Regions from separate parts of the Priestia sp. HNGD-A6 genome, predicted to be linked through region 2. Evidence: riboswitches for the same ligand, from Rfam matches in the RefSeq annotation. Region 2 holds a riboswitch; each other region holds the start of a gene.
What was found. Region 2 has a riboswitch for S-adenosylmethionine ahead of SCI76_RS21585 (sulfite oxidase-like oxidoreductase). Riboswitches for the same ligand answer to the same signal wherever they lie in the genome.
Positions count from the first base shown of each region.

Region 1: it holds a riboswitch for S-adenosylmethionine, as region 2 does, so the genes downstream of both, SCI76_RS07640 (bifunctional homocysteine S-methyltransferase/methylenetetrahydrofolate reductase) here and SCI76_RS21585 (sulfite oxidase-like oxidoreductase) in region 2, are expected to answer to the same signal.
Region 3: it holds a riboswitch for S-adenosylmethionine, as region 2 does, so the genes downstream of both, SCI76_RS20725 (hypothetical protein) here and SCI76_RS21585 (sulfite oxidase-like oxidoreductase) in region 2, are expected to answer to the same signal.

Region 1 is NZ_CP138621.1:1,496,444-1,499,718, reverse strand. It holds gene SCI76_RS07640 (bifunctional homocysteine S-methyltransferase/methylenetetrahydrofolate reductase) at 1-1,356, opposite strand, end outside; SAM riboswitch class I at 1,464-1,574, opposite strand; gene SCI76_RS07635 (amino acid/polyamine transporter II) at 1,907-2,941, shown strand; FMN riboswitch at 3,049-3,199, shown strand.
Region 2 is NZ_CP138621.1:4,220,335-4,223,609, reverse strand. It holds gene glp (gephyrin-like molybdotransferase Glp) at 1-316, opposite strand, end outside; gene moaC (cyclic pyranopterin monophosphate synthase MoaC) at 431-919, shown strand; gene SCI76_RS21590 (molybdenum cofactor biosynthesis protein B) at 932-1,444, shown strand; gene SCI76_RS21585 (sulfite oxidase-like oxidoreductase) at 1,478-2,140, opposite strand; SAM riboswitch class I at 2,216-2,322, opposite strand; gene SCI76_RS21580 (hypothetical protein) at 2,464-2,832, opposite strand; gene SCI76_RS21575 (polysaccharide biosynthesis protein) at 2,846-3,275, opposite strand, start outside.
Region 3 is NZ_CP138621.1:4,057,030-4,060,304, forward strand. It holds gene SCI76_RS20710 (hypothetical protein) at 1-376, shown strand, start outside; gene SCI76_RS20715 (GNAT family N-acetyltransferase) at 458-904, shown strand; gene SCI76_RS20720 (hypothetical protein) at 917-1,213, opposite strand; SAM riboswitch class I at 1,335-1,436, shown strand; gene SCI76_RS20725 (hypothetical protein) at 1,500-1,844, shown strand; gene SCI76_RS20730 (DUF1540 domain-containing protein) at 1,945-2,103, shown strand; gene alaP (alanine permease AlaP) at 2,420-3,275, shown strand, end outside.

The DNA of each region.
Region 1 (3,275 bases), 2.4 Mb from region 2:
TTTGCCGGAATAAGATAGTCCTTCATTAAACTGAGCGATTAAACTAATCAAGTCAAATGAAGATAAATCATAGACCGAAGTGGCGCCAGGGAAATCGCCAACTTTTGACGGATCACCGGTAATTGCAAGCACTTGATTCATTCCTAGCGTATGAAGGCCCATTAAATGAGATTGAAGTCCAATTAAATTTCGGTCGCGACAGGTAATATGAATAAGCGGTCGTGCTTTTGTTTCTTGTTGCATCAGTGTTGCCATTGCCAAGTTGCTGATGCGAGGTGAGGCAAGAGAATTATCAGCTAATGTAATAGCATCTACGCCGACTTTATCAAGTGCTTTTGCGCCTTCTAAAAATTTCGTCGGACCAAGCTGTTTAGGCGGATCCAGCTCAACGATAACCGAGCGGCGCTTCTTCACAATTTCGTGCATATGAGGTTTATCCTGCTGCTCACGCTCTTGAACCGTAACGGCTGGTCTCATTTTAACGACTTTGCTTGTAATCGGAGGCAGGTCTTTTAAGGCAGACGACATGGCGCGTACGTGAGCTGGTGTTGTACCGCAGCATCCTCCAATTAAGCGAACCCCTTGTTCGCGGAATAAACGCGCGCTTTCTACAAAGTAGTCTTCATTCGTTTCATATTCCAGCTTGCCTTCCACATACGCCGGAAGGCTGGCATTAGGGTAAGCAGATAAGAAAGCACGATCAGGAAGCGGTACTTCTTCAAGAGACTGAATCATATGATAAGGACCTAAACGGCAGTTTAGCCCGACAACATCTGCTCCCAAGTCTTCTAATTCTTTTAATGCATCTGCTAAAGAACGCCCATCTTGCAGTACGCCAATATCATGCAGGGAAACGTGGGTAATAATAGGCTTATCCGTTTCTTTTCTTGCTAGTGTAAGAACGGTCTTTAATTCTTCGAAATCATAGTATGTTTCAAATAAAAGGCCATCCACGCCTTCATTTAAAAGCCAAAACATTTGTTCACGAATGCTTCGCTTAACCTCTTCTAAGCTAATAGCATTTTTTTGGAAAGAACGAATTCCGCCGAGTGTACCAACCACGTAAGCCTGATCTTTTGCAGCTTGTTTCGCTAATTTTACACCAGCAACATTGATGTCTTTGACTGAATCTTCTAATCCATAACGTGCAAGTTTTTGATAATTAGCAGCGTACGTATTTGTTTGAATAACGTTTGCACCAGCTTCTACATAAGCTCTGTGAATACGAGAAACCTCTTCTGGTTTGGTCATGTTTAGTTCTTCAAAACAGCTGTCAATACCGTGTGAGTAAAGGAGGGTACCAGTGGCACCATCCCCAATTAAAATTTTAGACTTTAAATCTTCAAGTAACCCCATGTCAAAACCTCCTTAAATTGTTCCGCTTCTATTTCACGAGTGATTCGTTTTATGCAATATGCCGATAAAATAGAAAAAGTCTTCTTAAGAAGAAGACTTTTTTCGCCTTCTTATCTTCCAAGCAATAAATTAATTGCTTGCTGGATTTAGCACCATGTCTCTAACGACTGGTTGCTGAGGTTTCAAAGGGCCAGTCCCTCCACCTCTCATGATAAGAATCAATTGTATATAATTGAAACATATTTTTTTAAATAGAAAGAATACTTATTTAATAATTTATCTGATTTTTAGAAATTATACAACAGTAAATTGTGAATTTCCAGCAAATATTGAGGAAAATTTAAAAGTTAAAGGGAAAATATCCGTATATTTTGTTTGAAAACTGCCGTTATGTTAAGGGATAAAGGGTTTTCATGAAAAAAACAAGAAGGAAATAAAAAAACGAAAAAGGAACAGCACCGGGTGAGGCGAGGATTTACATATAAAAGGCTCGTCTTTTTTTAACCGTTTCTACATATAGTGAACTATGAAGGGTAGAAGGGTGATGGGCATGAAAAGGTGGAAACTCACGCTGCAGGTTGCTGCTACGTATGTAGGCACCGTTGTAGGAGCCGGTTTTGCAACAGGCAAGGAAATTGTTCAATTTTTTACACAGTACGGCGAACTTGGAATGGTTGGAATTTTGGTCAGCGGCTTGTTTTTTATTTGGCTAGGTTCGAAAATGATGCTGCTTTCGCACGCAATTGGGGCTTCTTCTTATCAACAGCTTAATACATATTTATTTGGTGATGTACTTGGAAAAGCGGTAAACGGTGTAATGATCGTCATTTTATTTGGAGTAACTTCAGTCATGCTAGCGAGTACGGGGGCAATAGGAAAAGAACAGTTCGGGCTGTGGCCTCCTGTTGGGATGATTTGTACAATTGTTTTAACTTATATATTTATCGCAAGAGGAATTAACGGTATTTTAATGGTTAATTCTCTTGTTGTGCCGATGATGCTTTCATTTGCTTTTATCATCTTTGTGCCAAATGTCAGCTATTTCTCACTGATTCAAACGAAGCCAGACTTAACGCTCGTCACACAGTGGAAGTGGGCGGTTAGTCCCTTTTTATATATTTCCCTAAATCTAGCTTTGGCTCAGGCCGTTTTAGTTCCATTAGGAAGCTCCGTGAAAGATAAGAGCGTGATCAAAAAAGGGGCCGTAATAGGAGGATGTGTACTTACGTTTATGCTTGTTTCTACTCATCTTGCCCTTTCCAATTTGCCTTATTCATTTCAACTTGATATTCCTATGAGTGCCGTTGTTAAAAATATCTCAGTGTGGGTGAATGTTTTATTTACGGTAGTTGTGTTAGGCGAGATTTTTACTACATTGATTGGAAATGTATTTGGAATCGCTAAACAGCTTCAATCATTTCTTCCCCTGAATGACAAACAAGCTTTTGCGTTTATTATCTTGGCATGCTTTATTATCGGGCAATTTGGATATGCTCAGCTTCTTGAGTTTTTGTATCCGATATTTGGCTATATTGGACTAGCTTTTGTATGGATGCTATGTATTAAAAAAGAAAAAATAAGCTAAAAGATAGATTTTAAAGAACAGATGTGAGAAAACGAAGTTAAATGATGTGACAAGTCGATTTTACTTTGCTATAATGTAAAACAAATAAGACTCTAGCAGTCGAATATATTATCCTTCGGGGTCGGGTGTAAGTCCCAACCGGCGGTGATAAAGCATATGCTTTTAAGCCCGTGACCCGTTTTCATACGATGTATGTTAGCGGTGGATCTAGTTAAAATCTAGAGCCGACAGTAAAAGTCTGGATGGGAGAAGGATCAGGAAGCACAGTTGTTTTTTTGTGTTGTATTAATAAGGGACAGGTTTGCCTTTTTTAAAGCTACCCTTGTTTTTGTAC
Region 2 (3,275 bases):
CTCCTGTCATAATGCGCACTGCTTGAAACGGCTTTACTTCTTCTCCAAAAACAGAGCCAGCGCCGATTTCACCTACAACTTCGAACTCTACAGAATGTTCATTTGATACTTCTACGCAGTCTTGTGCTCGAACCGCAAAGCCGTCATAAAGCGATTTATTAAAATGAGGCACGTTTTGGTCGGCAATAATATCTTCTCCTAAATAGCGCCCGTAGCTTTCGGTGATCGATACGCGTTCGATGCTGCCTTTTCTTTTATATGTCATAATTTTTTCAATTGCTTCAGGAATTGAAATAGGTGTTCTGCTTTCTAACATACATTCTTCACTTCCTTTATGTCTGTTCACTTTTTACGCTATGGTGTAAAATCATAGCATATCTCACTATTTCTATCATACAACAAAATTTACTGAAAAAGGATGAAAACACCGATGTCTTCTTTTACACATTTTAATGACCAAGGCCGTGCCAATATGGTCGATATTAGCGAAAAATCTATCACTCGCCGCGTTGCAACAGCTCGTTCAAGCATACTCGTTAACAAAGAAATTCACGAAGCCATTGTAGAACATAAAATCGGAAAAGGCGATGTGCTTGCTGTGGCACAAGTAGCAGGGATTATGGCAGCAAAACGCACGTCTGACATTATTCCGATGTGTCACCCTCTTTTATTAAAAGGCGTAAACCTTTCATTTGACTGGGATACAAGCAATGACAAGTATCGTTTATTAATAGAAGCAACTGTTAAAACGGAAGGCTCAACGGGCGTTGAAATGGAAGCTTTAACTGCCGCTTCTGCCTGCGCTCTAACCGTTTATGATATGTGCAAAGCCATTGATAAAGGCATGATTATCGGCGAAACATATCTGCTTGAAAAATCAGGCGGCAAAAACGGTGACTACAAGCGTACGGAAGCGTAAAGGAGGTACATAATGAGCGCACATGAACATAAATCCAAAGCAACTCAGCCCGTTCGCTGCAAAGTCATTACGGTATCCGATACACGTACAAAAGAAACCGATAAAAGCGGCGCGCTAATGATCCAACTTCTGAAAGAACACGAGATGCAGGTCGCTTCCTATGAAATTGTAAAAGACGATCAAACGTCGATTCAACAAGCGATACTTGCCGGATGCAGTGCTGAGGACATTGACGTTGTTCTCACAAACGGCGGCACCGGCATTACAAAACGAGACGTCACAATTGAAGCCGTTCAAGCGCTGATTCATAAAGAAATCGTCGGGTTTGGCGAGCTGTTTCGCATGCTGAGCTACACCGAAGACATTGGCAGCGCAGCGATTATGAGCCGGGCAATTGCCGGGACGATTAACGAAAAAGCCGTTTTTTCTACACCAGGATCAAGCGGTGCTGTTCGCCTAGCTATGACCAAACTGATTTTGCCTGAACTTCGCCACGTTGTGTGGGAATTAAACCGCCAGCGCTAACAAAATGCCTATGCGCAAGCATAGGCATTTTCATTAATCATAGTCTTTATGTACCCACTCATCTTCTGGAATGCCTAAATCTTCTCCAGAAAAACGCTCTTCTTTAAACGGATCTCCTCTAAGATGAAAGCCGTTTTGCTCCCAAAAGCCCGGATGGTTTTCACCAATAGCTTCAAAGCCCCGAAGCCATTTGACACTTTTCCAAAAGTACAAATGCGGCACAACCAATCGCAGCGGATATCCATGCTTAGGTGTAAGCGGCTCTCCGTTAAAGGAATGAGCGAGAAGAATATCGTCTCTCAGTAAATCTTTTACTTCAATATTTGACGTATAGTCATTATCTCCGTGCAGCATGATGTATTTACTTTTCAACTCCACGCCAACTGCTTTTAAAAAGTCTGCAAACAGCACGCCCGTAAATTCATTATCAAGTCTTGTCCATCTCGTTACGCAGTGAATATCACATTTAACCGTTGTTTGAGGCATGTTCAATATATCTTGATACGAAAGCATCACTTCTTTGTCTACCAACCCAAACACGCGAAGCGTCCACTCCTCTAAGTTATAATCCGGCACATCGCCTTCGTGTAAAATGGGAAAGCGCTCTGTTACTACCTGACCCGGAGGCACTCGTCCTTCATACTTTGGATCAATTTCCGGTGTTTTCATTCGTTTAATACGGTCTGCTTTGTTCAAATTATCACCTCGTTGTTTTTTGTACATAAAAAGCCCTTCCTTAAATAAATAAGGAAGAGCTTTGTTTCAGCTTCTTCCTTATCTCTAAGAGCGATACACTCTTAAGGATTTGGCACCATTCTGTCATAGACAGCGGTTGCCGGGTTTCACAGGGCCAGTCCCTCCACCTCTCTTGATAAGGAAACAAATTGTATTTGTTTTATGTAATAAAGTCAGTATTAAGCTTTTTGTCATAATTGTCAATATTATTTTTCTTTTCCGCACAAAAAACTTTAAAAACAGATAGAGTTATAAGGTTTTAGTCTACTAAGTATGTAAAGCCTTTACCCTTCTCCATCAATCATCGTATACTTCCTAGCAAAGCGCTTGTAGTAAATTTGCTCATCCTCTTGTCCATTGTTAAAAACAAGTCGGTTATGATCAATATCTTTCTCTTTTAACACATAGCCTTTTTCATTCATCAGTTGAATATATTCATCTAAATGTCCTTTTTTCACCATATAGTAAAGAACATTATCTGAATCCGTAGTCTTTGCTACATCTTGACTTCCCACTTCTAACTTGAATACGGCTGTTGCTGTTTGAATGGGACGGTAGTCTCCAAACACCTTTTCCCAGTTTAGTAGCAGCAGCGCGCCGAAGATTATGATACATCCTCCAGCGGCTACGGTTAGTACAAATCGTTTTGACACTTCTTTCTCTCCTTTACATTCTTTTTCTTCTATTTAACACAACAGATTGCCCTAAACTTGTTTTGACGCCAAGCCCTAGATACACAGCAGCACCTAAAGCTATTGAAATACAAGACGTGCTACTCGCAAGTGAAGATGCAGACAGCTTATTTTCCAGAAAATAGTGAGAAGCATAATTGCCAATAAGCACAGCGGCTGACATCACACTTACTAATAAAACAGGAGTCAACGCGGCTTTTCCTAGTGATTGAACTCGGTAAGAAATGGATTTTTCAATTAAATAAAAGTTATAGATAACCGATACACCATATCCTCCGTACGTCGCGACAACAGGTCCAATTTCTTTTAAGCTTGAAACCAACAGTACGTTTAATACTATCTTCACAACAATACCTAAGCCCAAGCCAAAAATTAATTTCTTTTGCTGATTAATTCCTTGAAGA
Region 3 (3,275 bases), 160 kb from region 2:
TGTCAGCGCTCTTTCGATTGAGAAACTTCCAATGAAGAAATCATCTGAACAATGGTCGGTCGAACTGACAAAAGCGAGCATGACGGGAGATAATCAGCTAAAGTGGAAAAATAACGTCTATCATACATATGGATTAACCGTTGAAAACATTGGAAAAGACGTAGAGCGTGTGCAGGTCCAAGCTTTTCGGCACGAAGGAAAAAATAAGGCGAAATACAGCTTGTTTTCTCCTATTGAAAGGTCTAACTTAAGCAAAAGCGGTCAGCGTTTTCGCTATGCCAATTTTGCTGTTCCTGGAAAAGCGGCAGGCTTAGACATCATGATTAACTGGACGGATGAACAAGGCAACCATCAAGAACATTTTGAATTTAAATAAAAGTCTTCGCTTAGGCGAAGACTTTTTTTTGCAGGAATTTATCTCTGTATGTGGAAAACGAACACGAAAGGAGAGATTGTGATGATTGCAAAAGCTACTGAAGAAGAAATACAGGAAATTCGGACGAAATCTGCTGATGCGCTGTTTGAAGGAACAACGCATCAGTTTCAACCGTCAACTGAACGCGTAAATGAACTAATTGATAATGCCCTTGAAAAAGGGTGTTATTATTTAGTATCTAGACAAGAAAATAAACTTGCAGGCTGGGTTTTTGTCGGTCCATCTGCCGACTTCTTTTCAAAAGCAGAAATTGGCTTTATCTACGAGTTATATGTTTTACCAGAATACCGCGGGCAAGGTCTAGCCAAGCCGTTAATGCAAAAAGCAATTGATGAATTGTCTATCAAAGGATACCCTGAAATCAGACTCAGCGTTCATGCTGGGAATTTTGCACAGCATGTGTACCGTGAACTTGGATTTGTAGATAAACAAATATCAATGAGCCTACAGGTGGCAAAACGTCCGTAATGTTGGTGAATGTCAGCGAGTCCATAAAACATAAGATGTTATACATGCGATGAGGTTCGGTAATGAAAGTAAAAGTAAATAAGTAGCCCAAACGGCGCCTTTATCTAGTACTTCAACAGCTCCTCTACCTGTATGATCTGAGGCGGGGGGATCTTCAAGTGCGTTCATAATCAGAGCCGCCGCTGCTAAAATAATCCCTCCAATGCTTCCGGTTGTTTTGACAATTGCAATATGGAAAGTAGATGAAAAAGCAATGCTAAGAAGCAGCAGCAAGCTTCCCAAAAAAGCAGATAACATATATCGTTTCATGTGCTCACCATCCTTTATGAAAGCATACCATATTTTACTTCTTTTTTCTTTTTATTGAAAAGCTATTGACATAACATATAAAACATATTAGAATAGTCAGAAATAATTTAAAAACGAAATATTCTTATCTAGAGAGGTGGAGGGACTGGCCCTTTGAAGCCTCAGCAACCACAATTATTGAATGGTGCTAATTCCAGCATAGCCTAGCTCTGACAGATAAGAAGAGGAATCTTTTTCTATGATGAAATCCTCTTCTTAGGAAGAAACATTTCGTATAGAAAAGGTGATGACATTGAAAAATACACAACAGGCGCTAAGCGTTGATGATTATTTAGATCTATACTTGTTAGCAAAAGAACTAAAAGACGAAACGTGGCAGCAGGAAATTTTAGCCGCGCTAAAAAAGAAGCAAAATCGTTCATTTGAAGACAAACAATCCGCACTCGTTCAAGAAATATGGGAAGATTTTAAACAGTTAAATGAAGATATTTCTTTTACGTATCGCTTAATTCAAGAAGAGCCAACTAATGAACAGTTTCAAGTTAAATTAAGGAACTTGAGAGAACGGCGGATCACGCTGAGTCGTGAATTATATTTAGCTAAAAAACAGTATGTTGAACACACGCAGTAAAAGGATCCGCTTGATAAACAAGCGGTTTTTTTGCATGTGAATGTTAGAAGCGTTCTATTTCGGGTAGTAAATAGATAAGACAAAAAAAGGAGGGATAACAGTGGCCCAAGGTGTATTATGTGAAGTGAATGAGTGCATGTATTGGAAATCGGGAAATAAATGCAGTGCAGAGTCCATTTACGTTGTGAGTCCTGAAAGTAGTCACCATGTTTCTGAAACGGAAGAACCTGGCTGTAAAACTTTTGAACCCGCGAGATAAATGCTAGTTTTATAAAAAAGCATAAAATGAACGATGCGCTGACGGAGTTGAGTCGGCGTTTTTCTATTTTTAAAAAAAATACTATTACTTAGGTGCGATAATAAATACATAGTAAAAAAGCAGTGTCTACGTCTAATTGTGCGTTTAAACAAAATGATACGATAATTTTTTTGTTTTTCGACAAAAGAAAAGGGAGAGAAAGGTGATAGAATACAAATATACAGCCTAGCTGACTTTTAGCATAAATTTATATGAAAGCGCTAACAAAAAGCTGTATTCATCTCGTTTTGACAGATTGGAAAAAGGGGAGACGTTTATGCAGGGGAAAACTCAGGGGAAAGAATTGAAACGCGGGTTAGAAGAAAGACATGTGACGCTGATGTCCTTAGGAGCAGCCATAGGGGTAGGGCTGTTTCTTGGATCTGCATCTGCTATTAAATTAGCAGGGCCGGGAATATTATTGGCGTACGGATTTAGCGGAATGATTATGTTTTTTATTATGAGAGCACTTGGAGAAATGGCGATTCAAAAACCTGTTGCAGGTTCATTCAGCAAGTACGCGCGCGACTATTTAGGGCCCCTTGCTGGTTATCTAACAGGTTGGAACTACTGGTTTTTATGGGTTGTAACATGTATGGCTGAAATTACAGCCGTTGGTATTTATATGGGATATTGGTATCCGGATGTACCAAACTGGATTTGGGCGTTATCGGCGCTTGTCATCATGACAACAGTTAACTTCTTAGCTGTTAAGGCATATGGTGAACTGGAATTTTGGTTTGCACTTATTAAAATTTTAGCGATTGTGTTAATGATTGCCGTTGGATTATTAATGATTGTGTTTGGAATCGGGAACGGCGGCGTTGCGACGGGTATTAAAAACTTATGGGACAACGGCGGGCTGTTCCCGAACGGATTCAAAGGTATTTTACTGTCGCTGCAAATGGTTATGTTTGCATATTTAGGAATTGAAATGATCGGCGTTACCGCGGGAGAAGTGAAAAATCCAGAAAAATCTCTAGCAAGAGCGATTGATTCGGTCTTTTGGCGTATTCTTATTTTCTACGTTGGTGCATTATTTGTCATTATGTCAATTTATCCTTGGCAAGAAATTGGTTCACAGGGAAGCCCGTTTGTATTAACATTTGAAAAAATCGGGATTCCAGCAGCGG